DNA from 3 places in the Anaerobacillus sp. 1_MG-2023 genome. Region 1 is predicted to be linked to each of the others. Evidence: riboswitches for the same ligand, from Rfam matches in the RefSeq annotation. Region 1 holds a riboswitch; each other region holds the start of a gene.
The links. Region 1 has a riboswitch for S-adenosylmethionine ahead of Q4550_RS06335 (acetyl-CoA C-acyltransferase). Riboswitches for the same ligand answer to the same signal wherever they lie in the genome.
Positions count from the first base shown of each region.

Region 2: another riboswitch for S-adenosylmethionine. It lies ahead of Q4550_RS05040 (Na+/H+ antiporter NhaC family protein); the one in region 1 lies ahead of Q4550_RS06335 (acetyl-CoA C-acyltransferase).
Region 3: another riboswitch for S-adenosylmethionine. It lies ahead of mtnK (S-methyl-5-thioribose kinase); the one in region 1 lies ahead of Q4550_RS06335 (acetyl-CoA C-acyltransferase).

Region 1 is NZ_JAUORD010000002.1:477,783-484,423, reverse strand. It holds gene Q4550_RS06340 (hypothetical protein) at 79-363, opposite strand; SAM riboswitch class I at 1,685-1,789, shown strand; SAM riboswitch class I at 1,858-1,965, shown strand; gene Q4550_RS06335 (acetyl-CoA C-acyltransferase) at 2,038-3,192, shown strand; gene Q4550_RS06330 (acetoacetate--CoA ligase) at 3,213-5,156, shown strand; gene Q4550_RS06325 (thiolase family protein) at 5,156-6,316, shown strand; gene Q4550_RS06320 (Zn-ribbon domain-containing OB-fold protein) at 6,313-6,641, shown strand, end outside.
Region 2 is NZ_JAUORD010000002.1:241,667-248,307, forward strand. It holds gene Q4550_RS05030 (YolD-like family protein) at 1-203, shown strand, start outside; gene Q4550_RS05035 (alpha/beta fold hydrolase) at 363-1,202, shown strand; SAM riboswitch class I at 1,396-1,499, shown strand; gene Q4550_RS05040 (Na+/H+ antiporter NhaC family protein) at 1,570-2,865, shown strand; gene Q4550_RS05045 (hypothetical protein) at 2,953-3,630, opposite strand; gene Q4550_RS05050 (SLC13 family permease) at 3,924-5,546, shown strand; gene Q4550_RS24560 (MFS transporter) at 5,579-6,641, shown strand, end outside.
Region 3 is NZ_JAUORD010000006.1:11,464-18,104, reverse strand. It holds gene Q4550_RS11730 (sugar ABC transporter ATP-binding protein) at 1-1,243, opposite strand, end outside; gene Q4550_RS11725 (sugar ABC transporter substrate-binding protein) at 1,240-2,373, opposite strand; gene mtnA (S-methyl-5-thioribose-1-phosphate isomerase) at 2,370-3,434, opposite strand; gene mtnK (S-methyl-5-thioribose kinase) at 3,435-4,646, opposite strand; SAM riboswitch class I at 4,761-4,895, opposite strand; gene Q4550_RS11710 (carbon-nitrogen family hydrolase) at 4,982-5,764, opposite strand; gene Q4550_RS11705 (pyridoxal phosphate-dependent aminotransferase) at 5,873-6,641, shown strand, end outside.

The DNA.
Region 1 (6,641 bases):
TGTACTTAAACCCCTCTAGTTATACATAAAGACTTACACAATAGTTGAATATTGATTGTATGATGTCATATTAAGTCATTATTTCTTACGTATTCGTTCTAAAAATATAGGTGCTATATTTAGTGAGATAGAAACAATTGTCAATAACCAAAATGCCCTTGCCATACCAGGTACTACATCCGATAAAGCCGCCCAATCTTCTGCTTTTATCCACCCATTTAGATAACTGTAATCTGCACAAATTGTTAATGCTGTAAATGATAATGCCATCGCCATAGCAAGCTTATAATCCTTTCCTGCTGCATACAAAGAAAGGTTTATAACAGTTACTACTACGGCAATGACCCCTAATATTGCCCACATTACTATACCTCCTTATATATTCACTTAAATGATAACCCATTTTACTTATTAAAGATTACTGCCCTGTCAGTTAAATAGGTTAAACCACTGATACTACTTTTGCTTATGTAATAAAGGGCTAATGCTCTATTAAACAATTCCTCCGATATAGCTGAATACTCAATGAAGTAATAAACACTAGAATATCCTTTGGTTATTTTTTTCTATTATTCCGTAAGGTGATAAACAATTGTGATGCAAGGATAACTGTTATTATGCCTAGCAAAATATTAGTTACACTTAATGTTCCATTCAAATCGTTTAACACGCCAGCGATTGACTCGAGTCTTATTTCCAAGGTATTCCCTCCCTTTCCAGTTCAACATTGTTCCAATTATTTCAAAACCCACTCACTTACTCAACCTTTACTTTAAAGAAAAAGACGTAATTCCGTAGTACGGAATCACGCCCTATTAATCAAGATCATTCTTTAACATACCCTGATATGATATTACAGAATTGTTCCGAGATTATGGAATACCGTTATGCTTCTAATATTTGATGCTGATCAACCTTTAAAATGGATTATAGAAAATACACTAAGGCACAAGCGAACCCTGTGACAAAGTAAGTTATTAATCCTCTGACCCAAAGCATCTTTCCGAATGAATCATTTATTTTAAAGGTGACATAGATCATTCGAGTCATCAACATAGATAATTTCCTAAGGCTCTCCTTTTCGCTACGATTTGTAGTAATAAGGCGAAAACGCTTCTTTTAATGATGTAAATAGAGTCTTAGAAAACATACTATACATCAATTTAGCGATAATGATAGACATGATCGATCCTAAATTTCCAGCATATCCAGGCATGAGAAATCCAAATGGCCGCCATAACCAACATCACGATAAATAGCCATACTTGATTATTTTCGAGTTTTTTCTAGTAAACACCCCTCTCTTTCCATTCAACAACTTCCTAACACCGATATGGCCCGCCCACCGCCTTTAACACCATTCAATTAACGTATAAAAAACATTAAAGAAAGCTGCTTAAGTTCAGAGAAAAATAAAAGAGATACAGTATGCTTATTCATACATGTCCCCAACTGGTAAAAATTAAACACAACGAATTAGACCGCTTTTATTATAATTGTAAATAATACTTTGTCTTAAACTTTCCTCTTACATTGACGGCTATGAAGGTAGGCACCAGAACATTTCTATAGAAGATTGTCAAACCAATCAAAATAAAATAAATTTTCTAACTTTTTCATCAAATATATTGACAGAAATCCTTCACCTTGCTAACATGACACTTAATTAAACAACGAAATAACATTCTTATCCAGAGAGGTGGAGGGACTGGCCCTGTGAAACCCGGCAACCGCTATACTCCTAGCATGGTGCCAAATCCTACTGAGTTAATGCTCAGGAAGATAAGAGAATCCTAAATCTCTTAACCTCTCTATTTCACTGATAGAGAGGTTTTATATTTTCCAATTGAATAATCATTCTTATCCAGAGAGGCAGAGGGACTGGCCCGTTGACGCCCGGCAACCATCAAGCATGCGCTTGATAAGGTGCTAATTCCTGCAGGAGATAATCCTGAAAGATAAGAAGAGCTAAGAGCCCTCTTCTTGTTTTTTAGTGAAGAGGGCTCGTTCTATTTGAAAAAAGGAGTTGTTACATATATGAAAACCGTTCTGTTAGATGGAATCCGTACCCCATTCGGAAAATGGAAAGGAGCATTGAAAAAGCTATCAGCAGCAGAGCTTGGTACGAATGCGCTAAGCGCTCTGTTAGAAAAAAACCCGGTTGCAAAACAGGCGGATGGCGTACTGCTGGCACAAGTGATCCAGGCTGGGGGCGGGCAAAATCCTGCCAGACAAGTTGCTTATCAGGCAGGAGTCGATATCGGTACACCCGCCATCACATTGAACAATGTTTGTTTAGGCGGAATCGCTACAATTGCGGATGCCTCCCGGAGAATGCATTTCAATGAAGGTGAATTATACATTGTCGGCGGTTTTGACTCGATGACGAACGCTCCTCATACCGCTCCTGTGCGTGCTTCTTCAGGCCTTAGTCATGCCCTGCTTAGAGATACGTTACTGAACGACGGTTTGTGGTGCGCTTTGAGTGATGTTTCGATGGGAGCTCTTACGGATGAGAAAAACCGATCCTTCGAAATAAGTCGCGCGGAACAAGATGAGTATGCAGCTCTTTCCCAGCATCGAGCATCTAATGCTCAGGAAAAGGGATTTTTCCAACCAGAAATAGATCCTATTTCCGGTCTACTTGCAGAAGATGAAGGCATCCGTAAAGGAACGACAGCAGAAAAGTTAGCCAGCCTTTCTCCCGCCTTTTCAAACGAAGGCACGATTACAGCAGGGAATGCATCTCAGATGACGGACGGAGCGAGCATTGGCATCGTGACCACAAAAGAGAAAGCGGAATCACTCGGCCAGGAGCCGCTGGCGGAAGTAATCAGTTGGTCAGAAATTGCAGGGCCAGATCCGAGCTTACAAACAAAACCATCGCAAGCGATCAAAGAACTATTAGATAGACACCTTTTGACTACAGATGATATTGATCTATTTGAAATCAATGAAGCATTTGCCAGTGTCGTCATCGCAAGCTGCCGTGATCTTGGCATCGATTATGATCGTGTCAATGTCAACGGTGGTGCCATCGCTCTTGGTCACCCATTAGGTGGCACAGGATTCCGGCTGGTTTTGACACTTGCCCACGAACTGAAACGGCGGGGTGGTGGAAAAGGCATCGCTTCCCTTTGCGGTGGTGGTGGACAGGGAATGGCAATTTTGATTGAAGTTCCTTATTTATAACTCGAAAGGAGACAAATCCAATGCCTACATCAACAACAACTCAACGTTCCCCTTTTGTATGGGAACCGTCGAGCGAAAGAATAGACCAATCACACATCAAAGCTTTTGCCGATTATACCGGCCAGTCCCTTTTTCCTTATGAACGGTTCCACCGCTGGTCCATTTCCCAACTGGCTGAATTTTGGTCAGGAGTATGGGATTATGCAGGAATCATTGGGGAAAAGGGTGATCGTGTGTTTCTCCCTTCCGATTCAATGCCAGATAGCAAATGGTTCCCTGAAGCAGAATTGAATTTCGCTGAAAATTTATTGCGTGGTTCTCTTGATCGGATTGCTGCCTATGAAGCGAATGAGACAGGCGTCCGCCGGAGTATCAATTTGGGAGAGCTAAGGCAATCCGTAGCGAGAGCCCAGGAAGGGTTAAAACGACTAGGTGTACAAAAAGGCGATTGTGTTGCCGGCGTCACCACAAACGATATTCAAGGGTTGGTGGCTTTGTTAGCGACCACTTCGCTCGGAGCCACATGGACGTCCTGTTCTCCTGACTTCGGAACAAAAGGAATCGTTGATCGAATCGGGCAGGTGAAACCAAAAGTATTGATCGCTACCCTCTCCTATCACTATAAGCAAAAGCCATATCATATTGAGGACAAAATCAAGCAAATGACGGAAAACCTGGTAGGACTATCCGCAATCATAACGCTCGAAGGGGTTGCTTCGATTGAAGGGGTTGAATCTCTTTCGTGGAACCAGCTTTGTGACAACGATGCAAAAAAGCCGACATTCCAACCTGTTCCTTTTGAGCACCCCTTATATATTTTATATACATCTGGAACGACAGGACTTCCGAAAGCAATCGTCCATTCTGTCGGCGGGACCCTCCTTCAACATGTGAAAGAACACCAGCTCCATTGCGACGTCCAGCAAAATGATGTGTTGTTTTGGTATACCAATACAGCCTGGATGATGTATCCATGGCTCGTTTCCGGGTTAGCCAGTGAAGCGGCCATCCTGTTGTATGATGGCTCTCCCGTCAGGCAAGATTCCCTCTCCCATTTGTGGGACATTGCCGATGAAGTCGGAGTCACCCATTTCGGCACAAGTCCTAAGTATTTAGATACATTGATGAAAGCAGATGTCGACCTGAAAAGTAGTCATTCGCTCGGTTCATTGAAAAGTCTGTTATCATGCGGCGCCCCATTAGCTCCAGAGCAATACGATTGGGTTTTTCAAACGATAAAAAAGGATTTGTTCCTTGCTTCCATTTCTGGCGGAACAGAAATTATCGGCTGCTTTGTGATGGGAGCTCCAGTACTACCCGTGAAACGAGGCGAAATCGCCTGCAAAGCGTTGGGAATGGCGGTTGATGTATTGGATGAGCGAGGGGCATCTGTATATGCAGAAAAAGGCGACCTTGTGTGTACCCAACCATTCCCGAGCATGCCGCTCACCTTTTTCGGCGAAGGTGGAGAGGAACGCTACCGGAAGAGTTATTTTTCCAAACGGTCAGGAATTTGGACACATGGGGACTTAGCAGAACAAACCATCGACCAATCACTTATCATTTATGGGCGTGCTGATACGACATTGAATCCAGGTGGCGTCAGGATCGGTACGGCAGAAATTTACCGTGTCGTGGAGCACATCAAAGAAATAAAGGATTCCGTCGTATTCGGATTACCGAAAGATCATGACGAAGAAATCGTCCTATGTGTAGTCACAGAACAACTTACGGAAGACTTAGCAAAAGAAATACGCCAGCAAATTCGGGCTAAAGCTTCTCCACGCCACGTACCGAAGCGAATTTATCAAGTGGAGGAAATCCCACATACCAACAATGGAAAAAAAGTCGAAGGAGCAGCGAAAACAGCCGCTTCAGGAAATGAAGTGAAAAATGAAGCATCATTAAGGAATCCATCTGTTTTACAATCATTTCGCAAGCTATCAGAAAAGGAGTTCGTGTAATGGCAAGCCAAACACAGGGGGCCATCATAGGAATCGGTGAGCTGAAGCCCGTCCGTTATTCTACAGGAGAAACAACATTAAGTTTGATTGCAGAATCCGTCCGCCTCGCTCTTCAGGATGCAGGCATCTCCAAGGAAGACGTCGATGGTCTCCTCGTCGGACCACAAGTCGGGGAGACACCACAACATGTGCCGGCAACAGTTTCTGAATATCTCGGAATCGATCCCACTATGTCCAATACAGTGGATCTCGGGGGAGCGACCGGGCCGGGGATGATCTGGAGAGCAGCTGCAGCCATCCAGGCAGGAATGTGCGAAACCGTCGTTTGTGTCTTAGCAAACAAAAATGAAAAAGGGGAAACATTGCGATCCCCGAACCGCAATCCGATCCGCGAATTTGACGTTCCTTTCGGTGCCTCGGGGGCCAACACTTCATATGCTTTATTGAAAAGACAGCATATGGAAGAGTACGGATCCACCCAGGAAGAATTTGCAAGAATCGCCTATTGGGCACGGAAAAATGCCCAGTTGAACACGGATGCCATTTTTTATGGGAATCCAATCGAAGTTGAAGATATTCTCGCCTCTCCGATCATTGCCGATCCGCTTCACCTGCTTGAAATCGTCATGCCTGTCGCCGGTGGAGCAGCAGTCGTCATGACATCTGCGGAAAAAGCATCAAAAGGTAAGCATAAACCGGTTTACCTGAAAGGAGCTGGTGAAAAAATCACTCACCGGGCTGTGAGCCAGGCACCAAGCCTAGACAGCTTGCCATTCAACTATTCGATACCGAGGGCGCTTGACCAGGCACAGACGAATATTGAAAACATCGACCTCTACTCTTTATATGACTGTTATACAAGTGTCGTTGCCGCCACCCTTGAGAGTGCTGGTCTATGTAAACCTGGAGGGTTCGGGGATTTTGTGAAAAACCATAGTTTCGGCCATGACGGAGATTTCCCATTAAACACACATGGCGGCCAGTTGGGCTTCGGTCAAGCGGACTTAGCAGGCGGAATGTCCCATGTCGTGGAAGCCGTCCATCAATTGAGAGGCGAAGCTGGAAACAGGCAAATCCCTGATGCCAGAAAGGCTCTTGTGACAGGAAACGGAGCCACATTAAGTGAAACGACTGCCGTTGTGTTAGGAGGAGAACGATGACCGAATTTCAAAACATATCCTTGCCAGGTCCTACCATTACTCCTGTCAGTGAACCATTCTGGGAAAGTATCAAAGCAGGACATCTCCGTCTTCAGCAATGTGACAAGTGTGAGCAGTGGTTATTTTATCCTCGCGAGCACTGTCCCCACTGTTTCCATCACTCACTAACATGGAAAAAAGCTTCAGGCCGTGGGAGGCTGAAAACTTGGAGCGTAATCCACCGGGCCGGACATCCCGCATGGCAAGAGCATACCCCGTATGTTGTCGGCGTCGTCTCGCTTGAAGAAGGGCCTTCTCTATTGACTCATTTATTGATCGAGGAAGC
Region 2 (6,641 bases), 240 kb from region 1:
CGGAAATGAATGAAACGATATGTGAAGCAATGGCCGTTCACAACTCGCTTTGTTTTCAATATTTTAGCGGAGGTGAAACGAAAACTCTCTTTGGATATGTGCACTATGTAGATCCACTTACGAAAGAACTGCGTATTATTGACCATAATGAAAAAAGGACAACGATAAAGCTGCTGGACCTTGTGCACGTAGAGTTAGAATGAAAAAATGGAATATCCTCTCGGTTGTAAAAAAGTTTTTCATTTCAGGATTGGGGTAAAATAAGTATAAAGTCAAACCTGAATAAGTGAGACCATCCTTTCTGGTTAGAAACGAAGAGTAAATCAGATCAGGTGAATTTAAAATCCGGAGTGAGATGAAAGATGCTATTAGCTCAAAATCTTAAACAAAATACGGAAAAGATCAAAGGAATTGATATTCACTATGAATACTATAGAAATGACACAGCCGTCGATCGGCCAGTATTAACGCTTCTTCACGGTTTTCTATCGTCGAGCTTCAGCTTCAGAAGATTGATACCATTATTAACAAAGGCATATACTGTTGTTGCCATTGATCTTCCCCCGTTCGGAAAAAGTGAAAAGTCTAATCGTTTTGTCCACTCTTATCATAATTATGCGGAAGTGGTGGTTGAACTTTTAGAAAGGCTTTCAATTGATCATACTGTTATGATCGGCCATTCTATGGGTGGGCAAGTAGCAATGAGAGCCTCGGCTATGAAAGATGATCTCGTTAGTAAGAATATTTTACTGTGCAGTTCAGGATATCTTGAAAAGGCTAAACAGAGTCTAGTGTATACATCGTATTTACCTTTTTTCTCGGTATACTTGAAAAGGTGGCTTTATCGAAAAGGTGTCAGAGGAAATTTGCTTAATTGTGTTTATGATCCTTCCCTTATCGATGAAGAAATGATGGATGGATATATCCAACCTTTCTTCAATGAGGGTATCTTTCGGTCATTAGTTAGGATGATTCGAGATCGCGAAGGAGATTTGTCAGAAGCTGAACTAAATCAAATTCATACACCTAGCCTACTAATATGGGGAGAGAACGACAGAGTTGTGCCTTTGAAAATTGGGAAGCGTCTCAGTAACGATCTCCCAAATGCTAAACTGATCATCTATGAAAAAACTGGTCACCTTCTACCAGAAGAAAAACCGGCATCGATTATGAAGGATATTGAGTGGTTTTTGGGAAAATAAAGATTGATCTAATGCAAAAATTGGTAGTCATACAAAGCTTGAACCAGACTAGTTAATCAGGTAAACTCCTTTAAGGATGAGGAGTTTATTTTGATGCAGTTAATCAAAGTTGACTCATCAGAATAATGCGTGATAAAGTAAAGCTCGTTATGAAAAAGTAAAATGAAGCATGCGCTCATTGATAATTGTATATTTCTTATTAAGAGAAGTGGAGGGACCTGGCCCAAAGAAGCTTCAGCAACCTCTGATCATCAGAAAGGTGCTGCTTCCAGCAAGAGAAATCTTGAGAGATAAGTGCAAAAGCCTTCTTCTCTTGAAGTGGGCTTTTTTTATTGAGACAGAATAAAAGATGAAGGAGACATGAATAATGGAGAAAGAAATAAAGGGGAACGGCCTGGCTTTACTTCCTCTTGGAATATTTATTGTGCTTTTTATTGGTACAGCTATCATAACAAAGGACTTTTATAGTATGCCTGTTATTCTCGCTTCTCTAATTGCGGCGGGCGTAGCTCTTTCGATGAATCGAAAAGAAAGCTTTATGAAAAAAGTGGAAGTGTTTTGTCGTGGAGCAGGTAATACGAATATCATATTAATGATTTTAGTCTTTTTACTGGCTGGGGCGTTTGCCGGAACAGCTGAAAAAATTGGAGCAGTAGATTCGATTGTTAATTTAGGTATATCGATTCTACCAGCTAATCTTTTAATCGTAGGTTTATTTGTTATTGGCTGTTTTATTTCTATTTCGATGGGTACATCGATGGGAACAATTGTAGCACTTGCTCCCATTGGAATTGGAATTGCAGAGCAAACCGGAGTTGCCCCGGCGCTGGCTTTATCAGCAGTCATAGGTGGGGCAATGTTTGGTGACAATCTTTCTATGATTTCAGATACTACAATTGCGGCAGTACGCACACAAAATACGCAAATGAAAGATAAATTCAAAGTAAACTTTTTTATAGTCTTGCCAGCTGCTATCGTAACAGCCATTATATATGGTGCTTTAACGATGGGAGAGCAAGCAACGGTTGGAGGAGAACACGCATTTAATTTCGTTACAATTATTCCTTATTTAGGTGTACTGATCGCAGCGATCGCTGGTGTTAATGTTCTTATTGTACTTGTAAGTGGTACCTTATTTGCTGGGATTGTAGGTTTATATAACGGAACATTTGGAATGAGTGGACTGATCTCCACGGTTACAGAGGGCATAAAAGGGATGGAAGACCTTGCCATGATTGCTCTTGTCATCGGAGGGATGATTGAAGTCATTAAGCATAACGGAGGAATACAATACGTATTGGACAAAATCCTGAGCAAAGTAACTTCTCGTAGAGGAGCAGAGTTTGGTATCGCCGGTCTCGCAAGCGTGCTTGATTTATCAACAGCTAACAACACCATTTCGATCATAATGGGGGGGCCACTTGCGAAAAACATTTCCGAAGAATATGGGGTAGACCCACGAAAGTCTGCTAGTATTCTTGATATTTTCTCAGGTAGTATACAGGGCATGCTCCCATATGGGGCACAGGTGCTTGCAGTAGCAGGTCTTGCGTCGATTTCGCCACTCGCTCTACTACCGTATTCAATTTATCCAATCCTCATTGCTATTGCAGGAATTATTGCGATTTTCATCAACTATCCCTCTTTTTCGAAAAAGGGCTAAAGTGATAGTGAACAGAATCTTGAATTAAAATTTGATATGAGCATTTAAAAAGCAGCTAGCTCAAATTGGGCTACCTGCTTTTTTTTATTATCCTTCGATTTGTTTTTGAAGATGCACAATTCGTTGAGGAAGAATGTACAAGTATTCAATAAGTGAATCTAGTAAGTCGATAATTAAGTTGGCCGTTTCTTCACTTGTAGCTTTCTCAAGACAAAGGAGGTGATTTAAATTACTACCTTTGCCTAGTAGGTGTCCTAGTTTTACAATTGGTTCTTCTAAATCAATCTGCTTAGCAAGTGTTTCTAGCTGTTTAGAAAGTGGCTGTCCTAGCTCATTTTCAGAAAGAAAACTACCTGTAATGCTCTCAAGAACACGATTAGCCATTACAGCCGTTGCAGTCCAATCCTTCATGTTATGTACATTCACTGCTGAGCGATAAACACGCTCAAGGTCATCGGGTAATCTAGCTGTGCTAGTCAGTCTGCCGAGCGGCTCTCGTGTAAAAGAGGTTTGATGCACGAAAAGCTCAACTTCTTCTCCGCGATCATTATGGGACGTTTTAATGAGTATGAAAAGCACAGCTTCTTTACAAATAGAGCAGCGAGAAAGCGTGGAGAACACAGCCTGATTAATTTGGTAATCGAACTTCAGTTGAAATGAAGCGTCGTTTCCACATTCTGGACATTCTGTATTAGCTGATTTTGGAAGCTTTGTTTGTCCGTATTTCACAACCGAATTAATAGTAGTCTGTTGTATCTTTCTCATCATATACCCCCTGGATCGATTTTGAGCAACTTGTTGTGGATTGTGTATCTATTCTTACATTTAATCATTGAGTTTATTTATTTTGAATTATAAAAACATATCATCAACTTATAATTTTCGCCCCTAATGGAAATTTAAGGGGGTTTGAAATGAATTACTTGTATGGAAATGGAAAAACGAATCAAAAGTCCTTTCTTGAAAGAGAGTAATAAAGTACCAAAATTGTGAATTTATTGACAGATGTGGCGAGCGAATTCTACACTATAGTTTAATGAACGATAGGAGGTATGACTATGGAACAACACCTTTGGAACCAATTATGGAAAGAACATGATCGAGCAAAAGATCTCTTAACATTCGCTTCTTCACACACGCCGGAAATCCCTTCAAAAAGTTCTCAAAAAAATCCAGGTTATGCATCTGGACCAGATCCTGCTTATGATAAAAGGAAACTGACGGGGTTGATCCTCGGACCGGTCCTTTTTCTTAGCATAATGTTGTTTTTTAATCCAAATGGTCTTTCAGAAGCAGGCTTGGCCATCTTAGCAAGTACGGCGTGGATTGCAACGTGGTGGATTACAGAAGCCATTCCGATACCAGCAACGTCTCTTTTACCATTAATTTTATTTCCACTAACGGGCGGACTTAAAGGTGATTTAACAGCATCAGCGTATGGCGATAACACCATTTTTCTCTTTATGGGTGGTTTTTTGATCGCGCTTACAATGCAGAAATGGCATTTACATAAACGGATTGCTCTTTTCATTATATCAGCAATAGGAACAAGTACAGAGAGAATTGTACTTGGCTTTATGATTGCAACAGGCTTTTTATCAATGTGGATCTCAAACACGGCAACGGCTATGATGATGGTGCCAATTGGGCTGGCCGTGATTTATCAAGTATCCGAGCAGCTTGATATGAAACAAGAAGAAGGTGCGCCGCAATTTAATTTTGGGAAAGCCATTATGCTTGGTATCGCGTACAGTGCCTCAATTGGTGGTCTAGCAACATTGATTGGAACACCTCCTAATACCATCTTTGCAGCCGTGGTCAATGAGCTATATGGCATCGAGATTTCATTTGCCCGCTGGATGATGTTTGGCGTACCTCTAACTGTTCTTCTTTTATTCGGCTGCTGGTATTACCTTGTGAAAATGGCATTTCCGATGAATGTTAAAGAGCTGCCAGGCGGGAAAGAGGTGATTAATAAGGAGAAAGCGGATCTTGGGAAAATGTCTATGGAAGAAAAGGTCATTATGGTGGTTTTTTCTTTCACTGCGGTTGCCTGGATTAGCCGTTCCTTTGTTTTAAGTGAGCTTAATCCGAATATAAATGACACTGTCATCGCGATGACTGCAGCGCTATTACTTTTTCTTATACCTGCCCCTTCGAAAAAAGGTGCCTTTCTTTTAGATTGGGATACAGCAAAAGGATTACCATGGGGAATCCTTCTATTATTTGGAGCCGGACTCGCCATAGCTTCTGGCTTTCAGGAGTCAGGACTTGCAAACTGGATTGGGGAGCAATTAACGGTTCTTGAAGGCATTCATCTGTTCGTCATTTTACTACTTGTCACATCGCTTGTTATTTTCTTAACGGAGATTACATCAAATACGGCGACGGCGACAATGATGTTTCCAATCATGGCGTCTCTATCATCCGCGATCGGAGTTCATCCTTATGCTCTAATGATTGGGGCAGGAATTGCGTCAAGCTGTGCTTTTATGCTTCCGGTTGCAACCCCTCCGAACGCCGTTGTATTCGGGTCAGGCTATTTAAAAATCCCAGATATGGCGAGAGCAGGTTTCTGGCTAAATCTAACATCTGTCGTCATCATTACTCTGGCGATTTATTTTTATATGCCAGTGGTGTGGGGAATTGATCTCACTCAAATTCCCAATCAGTTAAAATAAAAGTAAGATAGAAAATTGAAGGTGATGATCAAGTGTCAGTTGTTCTAAATAACAATCAGCCATATAAATCAAAAGATGCGGGTTTCTGGCGGGCGACGGTTAGTCTTGGATGTGGAGCATTATTAGTCTTTTCGGCACTTTATGCTTTTCAACCATTGCTTCCAATATTTGCGAGTGAATTTCATTTAACGGCAACAACGTCAAGCTTACTTATGTCTATGCCCGTCATCACGATGATACCGGGACTTCTTATACTTGGCTTTGTTTCAGACCGCTATGGGCGAACAGTAGTGATGAAAATATCGCTCCTTTTTGTCCTTAGTTCATTACTAATAATGCCCTTTATGAATTCATTCCTTCTTCTGCTCATTATTCGATGTATTGAGGGATTCTTTCTTGCAGGTATACCGGCATCGGCGATGGCTTATCTTGCAGATGAAGTAGCTCCAAGTAACGTAGGACTTGCTACGAGCATTTTTATTGCGAGCAATGCAATGGGGGGGCTTAGTGGACGAGTCGCAACAGGATATTTGACTGACTTATATAGTTGGCAAGTAAGTTTTATCATCCTTGCAGGGTTTGCTATTATAGCAATCATTTGCTTTTATTGGCTCCTGCCACCCTCTCGCTTTTTTAAGGGGGGAAATAGCAGTGTTATAAAGGATATGAAAGGAATGTTTGTACATTTAAGAGATCGTCGACTCTTATCGCTATTTACGCTTGGCTTTCTTATTCAAGTGATCTTTACGGGCGTGTGGACATATTTGCCTTTCTTCCTTAAACAAGATCCATTTTCTCTTTCGTTAAAATGGATCTCCCTTGCTTATTTTGCGTATATTCTCGGAGTAGTTTCACCACCAATTGCAGGACGAATTTCATCTCGCATTGGCTTACGGCGCACGATGGTAACGGGCCTATTATTATTAACGTTAGGAGTTGGCATTACACTATATCAAGAACTAACTGTGGTAATGATTGGGCTTTGCGTTATTTGTGCAGGGTTTTTCATTTCTCATTCGATGGCATCAGCTTCTGTTGCAAAGACGGCAGAGCATCATAAGAGTGGGGCATCTAGTTTTTATTTGATTAGTTACT
Region 3 (6,641 bases), on a different contig from region 1:
GATCATCGTATAACCATTTTCCGATAGCCGCTTTCTGTTGATTTCCGCCACTTAGATGATGGATCGGTTCTTTAGGTGAAGCTGCTTTAATGCCGAGCTGAGTTATTTGCCTGGATGAATAATCTTCCTCTTTTTTTCGATTAAGGAATCCTCTAAGCGAATGACGCCGTAGAGAAGGGAGCGTTAGGTTTTCTGATAAAGAGAAATCGAGTAGAATACCAGATTTCCTTCGTTCTTCTGGTACAAGACAAATGCCGGCTTTAATCGCATCAGCTGGAGAGCGAAAGCGGTATGTTTGGTTGTTAATGTGAACACATCCTCTTGTATGCTTTGTTGCTCCAAAGAGGGTTAATGCTGTTTCCGATTTTCCTGCACCTACAAGTCCTGCGACACCAATGATTTCACCATGATTCAATAAGAAATTCACTGTTTTTCCAGTTTCGGGTATAAAGAGATTCTCAGCCCGCATTAAAGCATGACTCGTGCTCTTTGTTTGACGGGGTTCTTTTTTTCTAAGACTTGACCCAACCATACTGGTAATGATCTCATCAGCTGAAACGGTTTTTGTTTCAGCTGAAAGATGAACTTTGCCGTCTCGTAAAATCGTAAAACGATCGCTTATTTCTTCTATTTCTGGCATGCGGTGAGAAATGTAAATCATCCCCACGCCTTTCTTCTTCAGTTTGTTAATAAGATGAAATAATAGCTTTGTCTCTTCTACACTAAGTGGAGCAGTTGGTTCATCCAGTATCAAATATTGCGTCTCCTGTGCCATTGCTCGAGCAATTAAGATCATTTGTTTTTCTGACAGCGAACATTCGGAAGCCAGTTTATCAGGGGTTAAGGTTATACCAAGAGAGTTAAGTAAATCTCTTGTTCTTTGCCGTTCTTTGCTAGAAGAATAACACTTAAAAGGTGATTTATTCATTGAGTCAGCCCAAATGTTTTCAGAAACGGATAGGGTAGGAAACAAAGCCGAATCAACTTCTTGCACCACCATTCCGATGCCTGCTTTTTTTGCATCGGAAGGTGTATGAATCGCTAGAGGTTCTCCGTTAAGTAAAATAGAGCCGCTGTCTCGTTCATAGTCTCCACAAACCATTTTCATAAGCGTGCTTTTACCAGCTCCATTCGTACCGAGCAGAGCGTGCACTTCGCCTGAACGAATCGTCAGGGAGACGTTTTTTAATACAGGGATATTTCCGAATGATTTAGAAATATTTTGGATGGATAACTCACTCATTTGCTATCATCCTGTTGCGTTAATTTTTCCATCCACGGAGAAATAGCTGCGTCAGAAGAGCCCCAGTCATCGACGTAATTGCCTAATTCACTCATTGAAATGGTTTTGTCTGGTAAATCAGATTGTTTTACAAGATGAGGATCAAGTGAGAAAATCTCAGGCGTTTCTTCTCCAGCAATTTTTTGATAAGCAAAACGTACTTGAACACGTCCTACTTCCGCCGGATCAGTAGCAGCAGATGAGAGCCATGGGCTATTATCTTTTTGCATCATTTGGAGATCTTCGTCACTCATATCGATGCCGTAAACTTTGATTTCTTCTCGACCAGCTTGTTCAATGGCACGAGTAGCGCCTTTCGCAAATTCATCCCATGGAGCAAATACAGCATCAATATCACCTTTGTTTGGATATTGCTTTAGAATAGTTTCCATTTGGGTTTGGGTATCAAGAGCTGTATTAGCACTCGCGGTCCCGAACTTAGCGATTTCATTGATTTCTGGATAGCGTTCCTGAAACGCCTCATAAATCGCATTTCGTCGCTCCATAGGTGCGAATCCTCCCACCCATACATAGACAATATTTCCTTCACCATTTAAATCCTGAGCAAGCGTTTTTAATGTATTCCATGCAAGACTATAATCATCTTGATCAATAACTGTTACACCTGGCACGTTAATATCGCTATCAAACACAACGACAGGTATGCCTTTATCAACGGCTTTTTTCACTCCAGCTTCGAGTGCATCTGCTCGGCCATGATCAATTAAGATCGCATCGACTTTTTGGTTGATGGCTGTATCAAGGTGTGTAGCCATTTTGGAAAGGTCATTATCAGCATTATAAACTTGAACGCTTCCGCCAAATTTTTCTACCTGATCTTCAACTCCTTTTACGTACTGGGAAGAAAATGTACCGAGGGATGCTTGCATAATCGCTGCTATTTTGATAGGTTTTTGAACTTCTTTTGGAATGTCTGAAGAAGTTTTAGACGCTTCTTCACCTGTGTTTGAAGTTGTCTCACTAGATTCCGTTGTGCTTGCTTCTGGTGTACTTACGGCATCTTGCTCATTAGTACAAGCAGCAAGTACGATGAGAAGAAGAATGGATAAAATAAGTCCTAAGCGTTTCATGAATGTACCTCCGTGTTTTTAGCGTGTGGCAAAGCAAGATGAGCAAGGTTTTCAGCGTACGGTGTTCGAACGATACCGTGCTCCGTAATGATTCCGCTGAGTAATTCATTTGGCGTCACATCAAAAGCAGGATTAAATACATCAATGTTCTCAGCTGCAACACGTTCACCTTTATAATGCGTAATTTCTTTCGGATCTCGCTCCTCAATCGGAATCGCTTCTCCGTTAGGGATCGAGTAGTCAATTGTTGAGATGGGTGCAGCAACATAAAAAGGAACGTTATATGCTTTTGCGATATGGGCAAGGCCAAGCGTACCAATCTTGTTAGCTGTATCACCATTTGCAGCAATCCGATCAGCACCGACTATAACTGCAGCGATTTTCTTTGTTTTTAAAACGTGAGCTACCATACTGTCTGTAATCAGCGTAACGTCAATACCAGCACGCTCAAGCTCCCATGCGGTTAATCGAGCACCTTGTAGAACTGGTCTGGTTTCCGTCGCAATTGCGGAGATGGAGAGGCCGTTTTCCTTTGCCAGATGGAGAGGCGCAAGAGCCGTCCCGTATTTTGCTGTTGCGATCCCACCTGCATTGCAATGTGTGAGGATGGTATCCCCATCATTTAATAGCTTCAGACCATGTTCTCCAATCCGCTGACAGACAAGCTCATCCTCTTTATGGATGGTAAGTGCTTCGTGCAGAATCGCTTCTTTCATTTTTTTCACTGTCGGTAAGGAAAAGCTAGCTCGGATGATGCGATCAATCGCCCAAGAGAGATTTACTGCAGTGGGACGAGAGGAGGCAAGATATTTCCCTTGGTTGACTAGCGCTGTCTTAAACGCTGTTGCTTCGTTTGTTTGGACATGCTGACTCCAAAGAACTAGTCCATACGAGGCGGCGATTCCAATGGCTGGTGCTCCGCGGACAACAAGGGCAGAAATGCTATTCCAGACATCCTCGATTGCCGTTTGCTTGAGGTAGATCTCTTGATGTGGAAGCTGCCGTTGATCGAGCAGTAAGAGATGATCACCTTTCCATTGGAGTGATGAGATGACAGTCATTTAAATGACCTCCTTGATGGCTTTAATGTATTGTTCAATCGAAGTGATGTTTTTTCGGTCTAAAATAAGTTTTTTTCCAAGGGTAAGCGCCTTTTTTTCCACAGCGAGTTTTACTTTTGGATCAGTGATCGTCTCGATCTCTTCTACATGAGCAAGTCCAATCGTTCTTCGGATGATCTTACAGCCGGAAAATCCAATGCTATCGACAAAAATAGATTGTAGAAGAGCGTCTAGGTATCCTCTTGAATAACGATTATCTTCTGAGAGATGGTCGGCCCATAATGATCGGAAAGTAGATTCGAATACGTTCCAAACCTCAGTAGTGACGCCAAATAAATAAGCGAGGTACCCTTCTTTCTCTTCTTCTGACCTATGTGCCTCCTGCGACAGGATACTAAGCGCAATATTGGCGATAAAAGCACCGATATCAAAACCAGCTGGGCCATAGAAAGCAAATTCTGGGTCGATTATTTTAGTTGAACTTTCCGTAACAAACAGGCTACCTGTATGTAAGTCCCCGTGTATCAAAGCTTCTCCTTTTGTTAAAAAAGAGTGTTTGAGGGAGGCAACTTCAGTGAGGAAATCGTCATCTTCCCACAGCGATTCAACATCTGCTCGAAGCTCTTCTGTAAAGGCATTGCTTTCGGCATTGTAGAAAGGATCTGAAAATACGAGGCTTTCTGTTATGCCACATAAGTCTGGATTACTAAACCGTTTGGCAAGCTCTTTCTTATTTGCTGAACCAAGACCGTAGTCAGAAGTGAAAAAGAGTGTATGAGCGAGATAGGTACCGACGTTTCTTGCAAGCTCAGGATATATACGACCTTCAATAAGTCCTTTTCGTAAAATAGTGTAAGTTGATAAATCTTCCATAACCGTTGCGGCTTTTTCCGAGTCATGCAAATAAACGATCGGAGAAAAGTCAGGAACGAGCGCGTGAGCTTGCTTGAGTGCCTCGCTTTCAATTCTGGATCGATCCAGTGTAAGCGGCCAGGATTCGCCAACGACTTTGGCATAAGGCAAGGCTTGTTTGACGATCCAGGATTGTCCTGTTTTCTTGTGTTGAACATGAAAGACATAATTTAAATTGCCATCGCCAATTTCCTTTACATGAACGGGAGCGGTGCGATCCAAAAGCTTGTGATACTCTAAAAATTGCACTACGGTTTCTGTTGTAAACGGTGTGTACCCTGAAGTGATCTGAATACCCATGTAAAATTCCCCTTTCAACTATTTATGGTTGATGTATTGCATGAACATCGGAATTTCGGCATAAAAAAAGCCTCTTTCCGAAGAAAGAGGCTTGAAGATAGAGATACTTCACACCTCTTATCTTCCAGAATGAATATCATCCTGTTGGAAGTAGCACCGTGCCATTTAAGTCATCTTAATCTGGACTTAAAAATAGGTCGGTTGCTGGGCGTCATAGGGCCAAATCCCTCAGCCTGCTCTTGATAAGAGAAAGTTTATGAAATTATTTTACAATTTTTTCGCTTGAAATGTATGTTACAGAGAAAGGAACGTGTTTGTCAATAATATTTTGAATATTATTTATAAATATCTGGACGTCGATCTTCAAAGATAGGAATGCGATTCCGGATCGATGACATTTCCTCTTCGTCAATAGAACCTGTTAAAATAACTTCTTCTTCTCTTGCTTCTGCGATAATTGTTCCCCACGGATCAATGATCAATGAGTGTCCTCCAAACGCATTATCAGGATCTGCCCCGACACGATTACAGGCAATCACGTAGCACTGATTTTCAATCGCGCGACTGATAAGTAATGCTCGCCAATGATCGGTGCGTTGCTTTGGCCATTCTGCTGGTACGAACAAAACTTGGGCACCTTCAACTGCATGAAGGCGAAGCCACTCAGGAAAGCGAATATCATAACAAATGAACCCAGCGCATGGGAGTTCTTCAAGTGTAAAATGACTTTTTTCATTTCCAGAAACGAGGAACTTCTCTTCATTCATCAAACGAAACAGGTGCGCTTTGCTATACTCATGAACGAGCTGCCCATCTCGATTGAACACAAGCATGGTGTTCGTTACTTCGCCGTTATGATGCTTAGCGATGGAGCCCCCGACAATATTTACGTCGTTCTTTTTGGCGAGGCGAGATAGAAAAGCAATCGACTTTTCTGCATCAGTATCTCCAATTTCATCAAGGCGAGATAAATCATAACCTGTGGACCACAATTCTGGTAAAACGATGATATCTGGTTTGTCACTCACCGCCTTAGAAACAAGCTCTTCAACTTTAGAGAAATTCTTTTCTGGATTGCCGAAAGCAATATCAAATTGCAACAGGGCAAGGTTTTTCATTGAGTTGTCCTCCTTACATGTTTAGAAGTTGACCTTTACATGGTTGTGTATCCAAGATAACATAACTTATTAGAATTTCTCGAAAATTTTAACAGGATGTGATTCCATTTGAAACAATTTCAAACTTCAGATGCACTTAAACGTTTACCAGAACAATTCTTTGCGAAGCTTGCTGGAAAAGTGAACCGTTATGTAGAGGCGGGATATGACATTATTAACCTTGGACAAGGAAACCCTGATCAGCCGACGCCTGCTCATATTATCGAGTCTTTGCAGCAGGCAGCTGAAAACCCTGCATACCACAAGTATCCGCCATTTAGGGGACAGCCCTTTCTGAAACAAGCCGCGGCTGATTTCTATAAGCGAGAGTTTGGTGTTGAGCTTGATCCAGAGAAGGAGGTGGCCGTCCTATTTGGTGGAAAAGCGGGCCTTGTAGAAGTGAGTCAATGTTTGTTAAATAAAAGTGATGTGGCACTTGTTCCGGATCCCGGATACCCTGATTACTGGTCTGGAGTAGCAATGGCTGAAGCGGATATGCAAATGATGCCGTTACTTGAAGAAAATGATTTTCTGCCAGATTATAGCGCGATTCCTGAGGGTGCTCTTGCAAAAGCGAAGCTCATGTTCTTAAATTATCCAAACAATCCTACCGCTGCTGTAGCAACGAAAAGTTTTTTTGATGAAACGGTTAGGTTTGCGGATGTCAATGACATCTGTGTCGTTCATGATTTTGCTTATGGAGCAATCGGATTCGATGGAGAGCGTCCTCAAAGCTTTTTAGAAACAGAAGGTGCTAAAGATGTGGGGATTGAGATTTATACTCTTTCCAAAACGTATAATATGGCAGGATGGCGTGTTGGGTTCGCTGTCGGAAACC